4 regions of the Lysinibacillus sp. UBA5990 genome follow, and region 1 is predicted to be linked to each of the others. Evidence: riboswitches for the same ligand, from Rfam matches in the RefSeq annotation. Region 1 holds a riboswitch; each other region holds the start of a gene.
The links. A riboswitch is a leader RNA that binds a small molecule or an ion and turns the genes downstream of it on or off. The one in region 1 is predicted to bind cobalamin.
Positions count from the first base shown of each region.

Region 2: it holds a riboswitch for cobalamin, as region 1 does, so the genes downstream of both, B3D94_RS14455 (glutaredoxin family protein) here and B3D94_RS04680 (ABC transporter substrate-binding protein) in region 1, are expected to answer to the same signal.
Region 3: it holds a riboswitch for cobalamin, as region 1 does, so the genes downstream of both, B3D94_RS10900 (energy-coupling factor ABC transporter permease) here and B3D94_RS04680 (ABC transporter substrate-binding protein) in region 1, are expected to answer to the same signal.
Region 4: it holds a riboswitch for cobalamin, as region 1 does, so the genes downstream of both, B3D94_RS18395 (ABC transporter substrate-binding protein) here and B3D94_RS04680 (ABC transporter substrate-binding protein) in region 1, are expected to answer to the same signal.

Region 1 is NZ_DJAY01000007.1:84,448-87,600, forward strand. It holds gene B3D94_RS04675 (acyl-CoA dehydrogenase family protein) at 1-1,041, shown strand, start outside; cobalamin riboswitch at 1,101-1,283, shown strand; gene B3D94_RS04680 (ABC transporter substrate-binding protein) at 1,428-2,399, shown strand; gene B3D94_RS04685 (FecCD family ABC transporter permease) at 2,396-3,153, shown strand, end outside.
Region 2 is NZ_DJAY01000015.1:400,293-403,445, forward strand. It holds gene B3D94_RS14450 (NAD(P)/FAD-dependent oxidoreductase) at 118-1,023, shown strand; cobalamin riboswitch at 1,648-1,825, shown strand; gene B3D94_RS14455 (glutaredoxin family protein) at 1,943-2,167, shown strand; gene nrdI (class Ib ribonucleoside-diphosphate reductase assembly flavoprotein NrdI) at 2,164-2,523, shown strand; gene nrdE (class 1b ribonucleoside-diphosphate reductase subunit alpha) at 2,520-3,153, shown strand, end outside.
Region 3 is NZ_DJAY01000011.1:698,906-702,058, reverse strand. It holds gene cobJ (precorrin-3B C(17)-methyltransferase) at 1-43, opposite strand, end outside; gene B3D94_RS10905 ((2Fe-2S) ferredoxin domain-containing protein) at 48-419, opposite strand; cobalamin riboswitch at 564-745, opposite strand; cobalamin riboswitch at 1,007-1,191, shown strand; gene B3D94_RS10900 (energy-coupling factor ABC transporter permease) at 1,337-2,083, shown strand; gene B3D94_RS10895 (energy-coupling factor ABC transporter substrate-binding protein) at 2,085-2,357, shown strand; gene cbiQ (cobalt ECF transporter T component CbiQ) at 2,363-3,136, shown strand; gene B3D94_RS10885 (energy-coupling factor ABC transporter ATP-binding protein) at 3,133-3,153, shown strand, end outside.
Region 4 is NZ_DJAY01000015.1:1,162,206-1,165,358, reverse strand. It holds gene B3D94_RS18400 (precorrin-3B methylase) at 1-394, opposite strand, end outside; gene B3D94_RS18395 (ABC transporter substrate-binding protein) at 447-1,442, opposite strand; cobalamin riboswitch at 1,607-1,793, opposite strand; gene B3D94_RS18390 (elongation factor G) at 1,970-3,153, shown strand, end outside.

The sequences.
Region 1 (3,153 bases):
TCCAATGCAGGGATGTGTGGGGTTGCAATGGTATTGGCACGAATAGAGGGTGCACAAGCAGGCTCTAAAGGATTAACTCTATTTGCAGTTCCGTGGCGTAATGAAGATGGATCGGCTAACCATCTTCGTATTCGACGACTAAAAGATAAATTAGGTGTGAAAGCCGTTCCATCTGGTGAGGTTGAGTTTGATGGAGCACTCGCGTATGTAGTTGGTGATCAAAACAAAGGGATTTATTATATGCTGGAGGCGCTTAATTTATCAAGAATTTGTAATGCTGTGGCATCCATTGGTATTATGCGCCGTGGCTTCTTAGAGGCAAAGCACTATGTGTCAAATCGATATGCCTTTGGTAAACCTTTAACACAGTATCCTATGATCCAGGATACATTGGGTAAATATGCCGCTAAGCTGCACGTAGAAGTAGCCACGATTTTTGATCTTATTCAGTTATACGATAAAGTGACAAGTGGTCAGGGAACAGAACAAGATATCATAATGAACCGTTTATATATTGCCATTATGAAAAAGGAAACGGCAGAGCAGGCGGTCCATTATGCAAGTGAAGCAATTGAGCTACATGGCGGGAATGGCTATATTGAGGACTTTGTAACACCACGCTTACTGAGAGATGCGCAAGTGTTGACGGTATGGGAGGGTACGGCTAATATACTAGCTTTGGAGCTTATTCGCTTAGTGGATAAATACAGGGCACATGAATTGTTTGTTCAAGAGATGAGCGAGCGATTAGAAGTATTAACAGACCATTCATTAGTGAAAATCGTTCAAGAGCAATTAACTAAACTATCGGCAACCTTACAAGTTTTTAGTGCGCTCGATGAAGCAACAAAAACGTTTGAAGCAAAGGATGTTGCCAAAAAAATGGCTCAATTATATGAAAGTATCATAGCAGTTGAGTGGGCACAAAAATTTGGTGGGAAATATGAAAAACTAGCAGATGTTTATTTAGAGCAGACTTGGTCATTACGAACAATTGGTGCTCCGATGAAAACCGTACAGTATTTTGCTGAAATTGTCTAACAACCTTTGGAGTCGCCTTGATATAGAGGCGACTTTTTTTAATTTCATGTATAATAAAATCAACTGAATAGTATAAAGGTTCTTTACTTATGTAAAGTGAAAAGGGAAATCGGTGTAACTCCGATGCGGTCCCGCCACTGTAAGTGTGAGTTTTTTCAAATGATGCCACTGAAGCTTTCGGGAAGGCTTGGAAAAATGTAATGAGCACAAGCCAGGAGACCTGCCTTTATAGCATAGACATGACAGCCTACGAGGATAGGATGGTGGATTTTGTATCAGTTTTTTGGTGCGATTTTGACCCCTCATCATTCGAAGATGAGGGGTCTTATTTTGATGGAAGAATATTTCTAACACCTGAACGCACAAATCAACGAAGGAGGATTCACATGAAGAAATTTTGGAAAATAGGGGTATCAGCATTTTTAACGATAGGGTTGCTAGCAGCTTGTGGACAAGAGGCAAAAAAAGACAATTCCACACCTACAAAAGAACAAACACAACAAGAAACATCTAAGGCGGAAGAAGCAACATTCCCTATGACTATAACGGATGCTATTGGGAAGGATATTACACTAGAGGCTCCTCCTGAGAAAATAGTGTCACTTATTCCAAGTAATACAGAAATATTGTTTGGCCTAGGTTTAAAGGATGAAATAGTAGGGGTTACAGACAACGACGATTATCCACCAGAGGTAGCTGAAAAGGATAAGGTTGGTGGCATGGAGTACAATATTGAACAAATTATTGCCTTAAAGCCAGATATTGTTTTTGCACATGAATCTAGCATGTCTCTTTCGGAATCAGCCATAGCACAGCTTGAATCGGCGGGCGTGAAAGTATTTGTTGTAAAAAATGCCCAAGATTTTAATGAAACCTATACAACGATTGAACAGCTTGGGCGTGCCACAGGGAAATTACCAGAAGCTGAAAAAATCATTGCTGACATGAAAGCGAAAGTGGAAGAGGTGCAGGCGAAAGTGAAAGACGTTGAACCTAAGAACGTTTTTGTAGAAGCCTCTGATGAACCTAATATTTATACAGCTGGACAAGGCACATTTATGAACGCAATGCTGGAGATGATCCATGCAAAAAATGTAGCAGCAGACGGTGATAATTGGTATGAAATTGGTGCAGAACAAATTATCACAAAAAATCCAGATGTCATCGTGGTGACATATAGTTATGTACCTGATATTTTAACAAAAATACCGAAGCGTGCTGGTTTCGATACAATAAATGCAGTGAAAAATAATGCTATTGTGCAAGTAGATGAAAGCACAACAAGCCGTCAGGGACCACGTTTAGCGGATGGCCTTGAGGAATTAGCAAAAGCTATCTACCCTGAGGTATTTAAGTGAAAAAAGTAGCAACAGCCTATGTATTAACATGTACGCTTCTTATCATTAGCATCTGGTGTGGCGTCGCTATAGGCTCTGTTCATATTCCGATAGAAGTGCTGTGGAATCAGTCAGTTGATGAAACAGCTGCCAATATCTTTTGGAAAATTCGCCTGCCCCGTGTTCTTTTAGCGGGGCTAGTAGGAGCTTCTCTCGCCATTGCGGGAGCGGCTTTCCAAGGCTTGCTTAAAAATCCATTAGCAGATCCATATACATTAGGTATTTCATCTGGTGCTTCTGTCGGCGCAGTTATGACAATCTTTTTTAGTATTTCTATACCTGTTGTAGGCTTGTATGCCTTACCTACCTTTAGCATGATAGGCGCGATCATTACAATGGTGATAGTGATGAGCTTTGCTAGAGTAGTGGACCGTTCTTTAAAGATGGAAACACTGATTTTAACAGGTGTTATCTTTAGTTCATTTTTAGGATCGTTAATCTCGTTAATGATTGCTTTATCGGGAGAGGAACTGCGCCAAGTAATCGGCTGGCTACTCGGTTCTGTTTCTATGCGTGGCTGGCCGTATGTTCAAATGATTATCCCATTTGTCATTGTTGGTTCCCTTATGCTGTGGACACAGAGACGTGAGCTTAATGTTTTGTTATATGGGGAAGAAAGAGCGAAGCATTTAGGTGTCAATGTAAAGCGAAGTAAGTATTTGATTTTAGTAGGTGGCTCCATGCTAACTGGAGCAGCAGTTGCTGTTTCAGGCAC
Region 2 (3,153 bases), on a different contig from region 1:
CATATTTTGTTGGCTTAACAAATGAAAAAGATATCATACATATAATTTGCGATGTCTTTTGCCTTAATTACGGATATTAAAGGTCTGTAATATATTGTGATGTGGAGGGAAATAATGATGAATAAATATGATTGTATGATTATAGGTGGAGGCCCTGCTGGGTTAAGTGCTGCCTTAACATTAGGAAGGGCGCGCAGAAAGGTTGTACTATTTGATAATGGAACAAATCGAAATCGTGTAACTCAGGAGTCACATGGCTTTTTAACAAGAGATGGGATAAAGCCACAAAAATTTAAGAATATTGCAAGTAAAGATATAGAATCTTACCCTTCTATAACAATGATGGATCAAACCGTCATTGAAATAATTAAAGATGATATAACTGGTTTATTTCTAGTCAATACTTTGGAAAATAAATCCTATGTATCTGAAAAAATACTGTTAGCTACTGGAATACAAGAGGAATTTCCTCTACCGCAAATCAGACAATATTATGGTAAAAGTTTGTTTAGCTGTCCTTATTGCGATGGTTGGGAGCTGAGAGACAAGCCATTGGCTATCATAGCAGAAAACGAGGAGCATATTTGCCATATGACGAAATTGGTTTTTAATTGGTCACAGGATTTAATCGTTTTTACGAATGGTCATCAACTTTCCGATAAGGTTCAAAATGATTTTGAACATAAAAAAATTAAGGTGTATACAAATGCTATTAAAGATTTACATGGAGATGATGGTAACTTATATAGTGTTGAATTAGAAACAGGTGAAAATATTTTAAGAGCTGGTGGATTTATTGTGCCAAGTTTTTATCGTCCAAATAAATTTGCTAAACAGCTAAATTGTCAAGTTGATGAAAATGGATCAATTATGACTGATGGGGCTGGACGAACAACAGCGGCTGGAATATATGTTGCAGGTGAAACGGAAAAGGGTGGTCCCTCTTCTTTAATGATTGCTGCTGCGGAAGGATTTAAGGCTGCTTCAAGCATAAACATGGATATAACAATAGAAAGATTTTAAGTCAATGCTTAGCTGATGAGTACATGAAATTCATCAGCTATTTTTAATATGACTAGTCAAGCTGGAGGAGAATGAACTTGGTTATGTTATACTATAAATAAATATAGAATAACTAGAAAATGTACATATTCATTATAAATTAGTTTAAAAGGGAAGAACGGTTGGTTGCCTCTCACCTGTTTGTTGAGCACATATTAGTAGTCGGCGTTATGTTATGACGAAGGAGAATTTGTGATGATCGTAAGGGAGGAGTCCTACTTTAGACTCGTACAACGAAAAAATCTACGAGGATAGGATGTATGGAGTAGGGTGCATGATTTACATCATACTCATAGCTTAAGTCATAATTGCATCTTTACTGTAAAGGAAAGATGCCTTTTTTTATGAATAAAATTTCTTTAGGGCTACGTTTTTAGGTAAATAAGCGACTATTATTTTACTTCCTATTTTTTAATAAAATAATGCTATCGCTTACATAGTTATATTTTTATATAATTATGTTTAAGTTCTTTCGTTCAAGGTTATGTCAGAAAATACGAGTAGTCTTAAATTGATGAACTTTTATTTCTCGATTTACTTTTTATATAAAGGATGGTACACTTAAAACTATCGAAAAACAATATATTGTGTTCGTTTTATGTGGGTACTACTATATGTAGTTTAATAGGGAAGTTCGGTACTATTCCGACGCTGTCCCCGCAACTGTAAAGCTGACGATGATTGTAACCACTGTGCATTCGCATGGGAAGGAAATCAGAGATTGAAGCAAAGCCAGGAGACCTGCCTATATAAAACAAATTTATCATTTCTTCGGGGATTAAGAGATGGGAACGTCAGTATTTTTAGTATGTTAACGTTTCCATTTAAGCTATCTCTCTAGTAGAGGTAGCTTTTTTATTTTATGAAAAGAGGGATTACTATGAAACTTTATACGAAAACAATCTGTCCAAAATGCCTTTGGGTAAAATCTGAATTACAACGAGCAGGACTTGAAGCAGAAATTGTTAATATTGATCATGATGAACAAGCTAAACAAACAATTATAGATGCAGGTTTTTTAAGTGTGCCTGTTTTAGAGGTGGATGAAACATTTATAGGCGATGTGCAGGAAATTGTTTCTCGTATTGAGATGATTACACTATGATCGTTTACGCTAGTCGTACAGGAAATGTCCGTAATGTAGTATCTAAATTAAGGGCAGAATCTATTGAACTCTCTGAGGAATTAAGCTTGAATAAGCCTTACCTTTTAATTACATATACAGATGGCTTAGGTGACATTCCCGCAAAAGTGCAACGTTTTTTAGAAAAAAACAGAGATTTTTGTAAAGGAGTAGTTGCTAGTGGCAATAGTAACTTCGGACATAATGTATTTGGCGGTGCTGGGGAGAAAATTGCTACTACCTATCATGTACCCTTAGTGAGGAAATTAGATTTACGTGGCAATCAAACAGATTATGAAGCAATACAAACGTTTTATGAAACGAGGGTAATGGGATGAAAACATATTTAAAGCTTAATAATGACGTTCTGAATCGTTATAGTACAACGGGGCTACTAGAGTTAGAAAAGGACCGTGAGGCTACTCGCCGCTACTTTTTAGAATATGTCAACGTACGTTTACGTTATTTTATAGATATAGAGGAGAAAATCCGCTATTTAGTTGATGAGGGATACTACGAAAAGGATTTTATCGACTTGTACGAGATGGATTTTATAAAGAAGCTGTACAAAAAAGCATATGATTATAATTTCCGTTTCCCATCATTTATGAGTGCTAGCAAATTTTATGACAGCTATGCTATGAAAAGTCGTGATGGGGAAGAAATTTTAGAAAAATATGAGGACCGTATTGTCATTATTGCCTTGTACTTAGCACAAGGGAACACTGTACTAGCAAAACGTTCTGTAGAAGCGATGATGGAAGCCTATCAGCCTGCAACACCTACTGCCTTAAATAGTGGGAAAAAAGCCCGTGGTGAATTAGTAAGTTGCTTTAAATTATCAATGGATGACTCTATGAATAGTATTGCTGAAAATATTGGTTATTGTTTAGAGCTATCACGTCTAGGCGGAGGGGTCGGGGTCAACTTAACGGATTTACGTCCTTTGGGTGATCCAATTAAAGAAA
Region 3 (3,153 bases), on a different contig from region 1:
CAGGCCCAAAGCCTACTACGAAAATTTTCCCTTTTTGCGCCATGTTTTTACCCCTCTTTCACCTTTTCAATCCCTTTAATGGCTGTCGTTTGCACTGTTCGCTGTAATGTCCCTTCCCGAAGTGTAAAAACATGATCGTTATATAAGGTTTCATGATGCAAATCCTGTACAAGTGTTCTAGCATGCTCCGTTGATGGTACACGATACCAATTCCCCTGGGGGTAAGCAATAACAACACAAGCATCTTTGCACCGTCCATTACAGCGCGTTCTAGTCGTATGTATTTCTTTATCTAGTGCATTTCGCTGTATTTCATCTCGTATAGCTTGGGTAATTTCCTCCCCATCCTTGTTCATACAGCTACTGCCATTGCAAATAAAGAGATGTGTTTTCATCCCCTCTAAATTCCACGTTGTCATCTTATATCTCCCCTCATTTGCTTTTGGAAAAAAGAAAAAACCTTTACTCTCCCGAAGAGTAAAGGTTTGTAGAAGCCAAATAAAAACGAATAGATTGAAAGAAAGATCCTCGCTTTTGCTTCAACTTCTCCCTCCGAAAAGTTTGCATGCACAATCTGATAAGCAGGTTTCCTGACTTAAGCTTCATTTTACTGTCGCACCTTCCCTAGTTTGCACAGGTGGCATTGCGATTTCATCAGCTATTACAGTAGCGGGGGCTGTATTGGACTTTCACCAATTTCCCTATTATCTCGAGTTCTTCGAGCACTTATCGACGTTTTATATGAAATTATTAATCGTATATATAATAGAAAACTGTCTTAATCATATCTTATTATTTTAAAATTTCAATATTTCTTTAAAAAATCATGACAAATTTATCAATTTCACAGGAGGGTTAGAAGCTATTTTAAAAATTGACTTTGCTTCCTTTAATCCTAAAAACATTAGTTATCAGAATTTTCTACATTGATATTCTATTTTAAATTTTTTATAAAAAAAGTATAGCATATTTATGGAAATTCGTGATACACTTTGTCGTGAAATCTCACAACTTACTATTTTTCGGTGTAAAATGCTCGTCATTTTGCTTAAAAGGGAAGCCGGTTTAAGTCCGGCGCGGTCCCGCCACTGTAATAGGGAGCTTTATAGAAAATGTCACTGTCCAATGGATGGGAAGACCTATAAAGTGTTGAACTAGAGCCAGGAGACCTGCCGAAAATATGTGATCGTTTCAACCTACGAGGATAGGTGTGCGGCTTAGCAGATGAGAATGTTATTTGCTTTTTTAGCTATGCACTTTTCCAACAACGGAGAAGTGCTTTTTTTATTACGCACGCTACATTCTAAAAATCTATTTACAGTTTGGAGGAAGAAAATTGAATCTGTCTTGGTGGAAACTTAGTTACTTTTTATTAGCTTTTTTAATGGTGCCAAAGCGTGCCTTCGCTATGCATATCATGGAAGGCTTTTTACCAATCGAATGGGCTATTTTTTGGTGGGTAATCTCCATCCCATTTATTATTTTAGGATTGCGCTCTATTCGTAAAACAATTGAAGAAAATCCTGAAACAAAAATGATTCTGGGGCTGTCCGGTGCGTTCGCCTTTGTCCTATCAGCCTTAAAAATCCCCTCAGTTACAGGGAGTTGCTCACATCCAACAGGAGTAGGTCTCGGAACAGTCTTATTTGGACCGTTAGCGATGAGTGTCATCGGGACAATTGTTTTATTATTTCAATCTTTACTTTTAGCACATGGTGGGATTACAACATTAGGGGCTAATGCATTTTCAATGGCTATTGTAGGCCCGTTTATCGCCTACTTTGTATTGAAAGGGGCGCAAAAAATGGGGTTATCGTTTTCAGTAGCTGTTTTCTTTGCGGCTATGCTTGGAGATTTAGGTACATATGTGGTGACTTCCATTCAATTAGCACTTGCCTTCCCATCTGAAGTTGGAGGCTTTATGGCGTCCTTTACAAAGTTCGCAAGTATTTTTGCCTTAACACAAATCCCATTAGCTGTGAGTGAAGGGATATTAACAGTTATTATCATGAACTTCTTAAAAAAATATAATATTAGCGAATTAAAATCTTTACGTGTTTTCTCTACAAAGGAGGCGCACTAACATGAAACGAAATTTATTACTATTAGCAATAGTTGTGCTATTGGCCATTATTCCGCTCTTCGTCCAAAAGGGAGCAGAATTTGGTGGAGCAGACGGTGAAGCAGAAGCTGCCATTGGTGAGATCAATGCAGAATATGAGCCATGGTTTGATAGTTTGTGGGAACCACCTAGTGGTGAAATTGAAAGCTTATTATTCGTGCTACAAGCAGCTATTGGTGCTGGTTTTATCGGCTATTTTATTGGCTATATGCGTAGCAAGCATAAAGAAGGTTAAGGAATATGTTATTCATTGATAAGTATGCGTATCTCAATAAGTTAGCGTTCGTTCATCCGCTAGAAAAAATGATATTTTCATTAGGACTGCTTTTATTCACGCTTATTATGAGAAATGAGCGACTTTCACTCATTACATTTTTTGTAATGAGTGCTTTTATCATTTGGGGCGCAAAAATTCCAATAAAATACTATGCGAAGCTATTATTACTACCAGGCTTTTTCTTGTTCACAAGTCTCCTATCCATCCTACTTTCGATAGCGCCAGCAACGCATATATTACCAGCACATATTGGGGCATTTACGTATATGAACTTGACAATTTTTATTGGGAGAGCTAGTATTGCTACCGCGCAGCAGCTATTCTTTATCGTACTTGGTAGTATAAGTTGCTTATATTTTTTATTTTTAACGACATCTGTACAAGGGATTTGTTATGTGCTAAGACAATGGAGGCTCCCTCCTTTATTAGTTGAGCTAGTAGAACTTACCTATCGTTTTATTTTTATTTTTTTAGAAAGCATGCAAAAAATACATTTAGCCCAGCAAGCCCGCCTTGGCTACCATTCACCCATGCAAGGGTTACGTTCAATGTCTATGCTGATTGCAGCGTTGTTTATTGAAATGTTTCAGCGCAGTCGAGAGCTTAATATTGCCATGCAGGCGCGTGGTGGTGAAACTGTTTATTGGCATCAAACAGGCACCTATAGCAAAAAAAACTGGCTAGGCATGACGGTTATTTTTATATTCCTCATCGTATACGGAGGGTACTTCTCATGACAGCATTTTATTTCAAA
Region 4 (3,153 bases), on a different contig from region 1:
TCACATTGACTCGAACTCTTGCAGGCACAGTTATAACGTCCAACGCCTGATAGAGCTGTTCTGTTTGAGGAACTGCCTCCATTTTTTCGCCATCACAAAAATCACATGCCTTCATGGCTATATGAGGACCTGACGAAGCAACAAACAGCCCAGCCTCCTGTAAGGCATGGGTAGCTTCTGTCAGTTCGCTAGAGGGGATCGATAATAATAGGCTATAGGAAGCCGAATATTTAATGGCCCCCTTCTCCCCTACAATTTCAGCTATTTTTTGAAATTGGGCTGGCGTGTAATGCTTATTAATAATGCCAGGGCTTACTGCTAATCGTGAATATCCACCTTGCTGATTAAGGGTTTCAAACGTTTTATCTGGTATGTTTTGACGAAATGCATTCATTGTTATCGCTCCTTAAGAAAAAGGAGCTAGCAAAGCGCTAGCTCGAATGTTTTTAAAAGTTTGCTGGGTAGAAGCCCTTGGCTAAAATTTGAATGGCCTCTGCGGCACGTACTCCTTCAGATGCCGCTGAAAGTGGAAGGATGACAAAGCGATCATTTTTGACTGCTTCCATTTCCTTCAACGCTGGATCATTCTTTAAGAAATTTATCTTTTGTTCGGCAGTTGTTTCACCATAATCAATGACAACAACCACCTCTGGATTGCGATCTACTGCATCTTCCTTCGATACCGTTGTCCATCCTGACTCCACATCTCCAAAGATATTTTGACCGCCAGCAATTGTTACTAGCTCATTCATAAAGTTTTGACCAGCCGTGAACACATCTTTATCACCACTATCAAAGACAAGCACACGTAAATTTTCGCTGTCTTTTGGTAATTGAGCTTGAACTTCTTCGACACCTTTTGTCATTTGTTCAATTAATGCTTCGCCACGATCTTCCACGCGAAATATTTCCGCGATATGACGAATATCAGTGAAAATATCCTCTAATGTTGGCTTTGTCATATTGGAAGCCGTATGTAGATACGTATGAATTCCTAATTCCTCAAGCTCCTCTGGTGTTCCTACCCCTTTTTCACCAAAGCCACTTTTCCAGCCTGCATACAAGAAATCTGCTTCGGCATCAATGACTTGCTCCTTCGTTGGATATTGATCTGAAAGAACTGGAACTTTATCGTAGGCTGCTTGAAGCGGCTCGTAGATTTTATCATCTAAATAAGCTGTCCCTACCATGGAATCCTCTAAGCCTAATGCAAGCATAATTTCTGTTACATGTTGATTTAGGCTAATGGCCTTTTTAGGTGCTTCCTTATAGGTTTGGGTAGTTTCATTATTTTCAATGATGACTTCAGATGCTGTCGCCTCAGACGGTTCAACTTTTTCAGTTTGTGTTGCTGATTCAGGCTTGTCCTTTGCGCCACACGCTCCTAATACAGCGATTAAGGCGATGACCATGACTAGCCATATACTTCTCCATTTTTTCATGTCCTTTTCTCCTTTGTTGTGATAAATATAGAAAGAAATCAGAGACTTCTTTGCTACCAGGATAATTGGAAGGGCATAAAAAAACCCTCTTGTCGCCAAGAGAGTTGCATAGTGAAAAAACGGTATTAGTACCTTTATCACTATCCCCATCCTCGTGGTTCTTAGTTAACATACATATACTGGCAGGTATCCTGGCTTAGGTTCATCATCTATACGCCTTCCCATAGTAAAACTACAGTGGCATGCTGTATAGACTCCCCATTTACAGTTGCGGGACAGCATCGGAATTGCACCGATTTCCCTTTTAAGCAAATGACAAAGGCCATTTGCACCAATATGTTCTATTCATGCTATTGATAGACTAGCAGTTCATGAGTTATTTCACAATCTGTAGTAGAATGCAAAAAATATAATCATCATTATATTAGCACTATTTCGACAAAAAGACGAATCATTTTACAAGAAATAGTTGTGCTAGTATTCTGATACAATGAGAAGATAGCCACTTATAGAAACGAGGATTTATTATGTACAAGACGATTGGGGTTCTTGCTCATGTTGATGCAGGAAAAACAACCTTTTCCGAGCAAATGCTTTTTCATACAAATAGTATACAAGCGCGGGGGCGTGTCGATCATCAGGACGCCTATTTAGATAATCATGAGCTTGAGCGCAAACGGGGCATTACGATATTTGCCGAGCAAGGACGCATGACTATTGGCGACGATACATATACGTTGATTGATACACCAGGACATGTCGATTTCTCCCCAGAGATGGAGCGTGCCATCCGTGTCATGGATTATGCTATCATTATTATTAGTGCAGTAGAAGGTATACAAGGTCATACTGAAACGGTATGGCAGCTTTTACGGAACTATCATGTCCCTACATTCTTTTTTATTAATAAAATAGATCGTGACGGAGCAGATGTAAGGGCTGTGATGACTCAGCTCCATAAAGATTTCTCTGAACATGTATTATTTGTAGATGAACCACTTCAGGAAAACTATGTTTCAAGGACAATCATGGAATGGCTGGCGGAGCGTGATGAAGAGCTGCTGGATGCCTTTTTGAATGAAACATTGGCGCATGGCCAGTGCATCAATCAGTTACAATCGATGATTAAAAATGAATACGCCTTCCCCTGCTTTACAGGTTCTGCATTGAAGGATGAAGGCATTCAAGAATTTATTGCTCAACTTCCACTCATAACTGATACTCACTTCGAGCCGGAAGCACCGTTTCAAGGAGAGGTTTTTAAAATACGACATGACGGCCATCAGCGTCTAACATTCATCAAGGCTTTAACAGGCAAATTACAAGTTCGAGATGAATTTACGTTTGGAGACCTTACAGAGAAAGTAACAGAAATTCGTCTTTATAACGGCAGTCGATTTGAAACTGTTCAGCATGTTGAGGCTGGTGAAATCTTCGCTGTTAAAGGACTCAGCCAGGCAAACATTGGCGATCACATTGGCAGTAACACGCTATCACAGCCCTATGAGCTTGTCCCTACATTACAGGCAAAAGTTCAATATGAGGGTGAGCAACATATTAAAGAAGTATTAAAGATTTTCCGTTTACTAGAGGCCGAAGAGCCATCATTGCGTGTCGTATGGCAGGAAAAGTTTCAGGAAATCCATGTGCATATAATGGGTGTCATTCAGTTAGAGGTCCTGATTGAAATATTTATGAAGCGCTTTACATT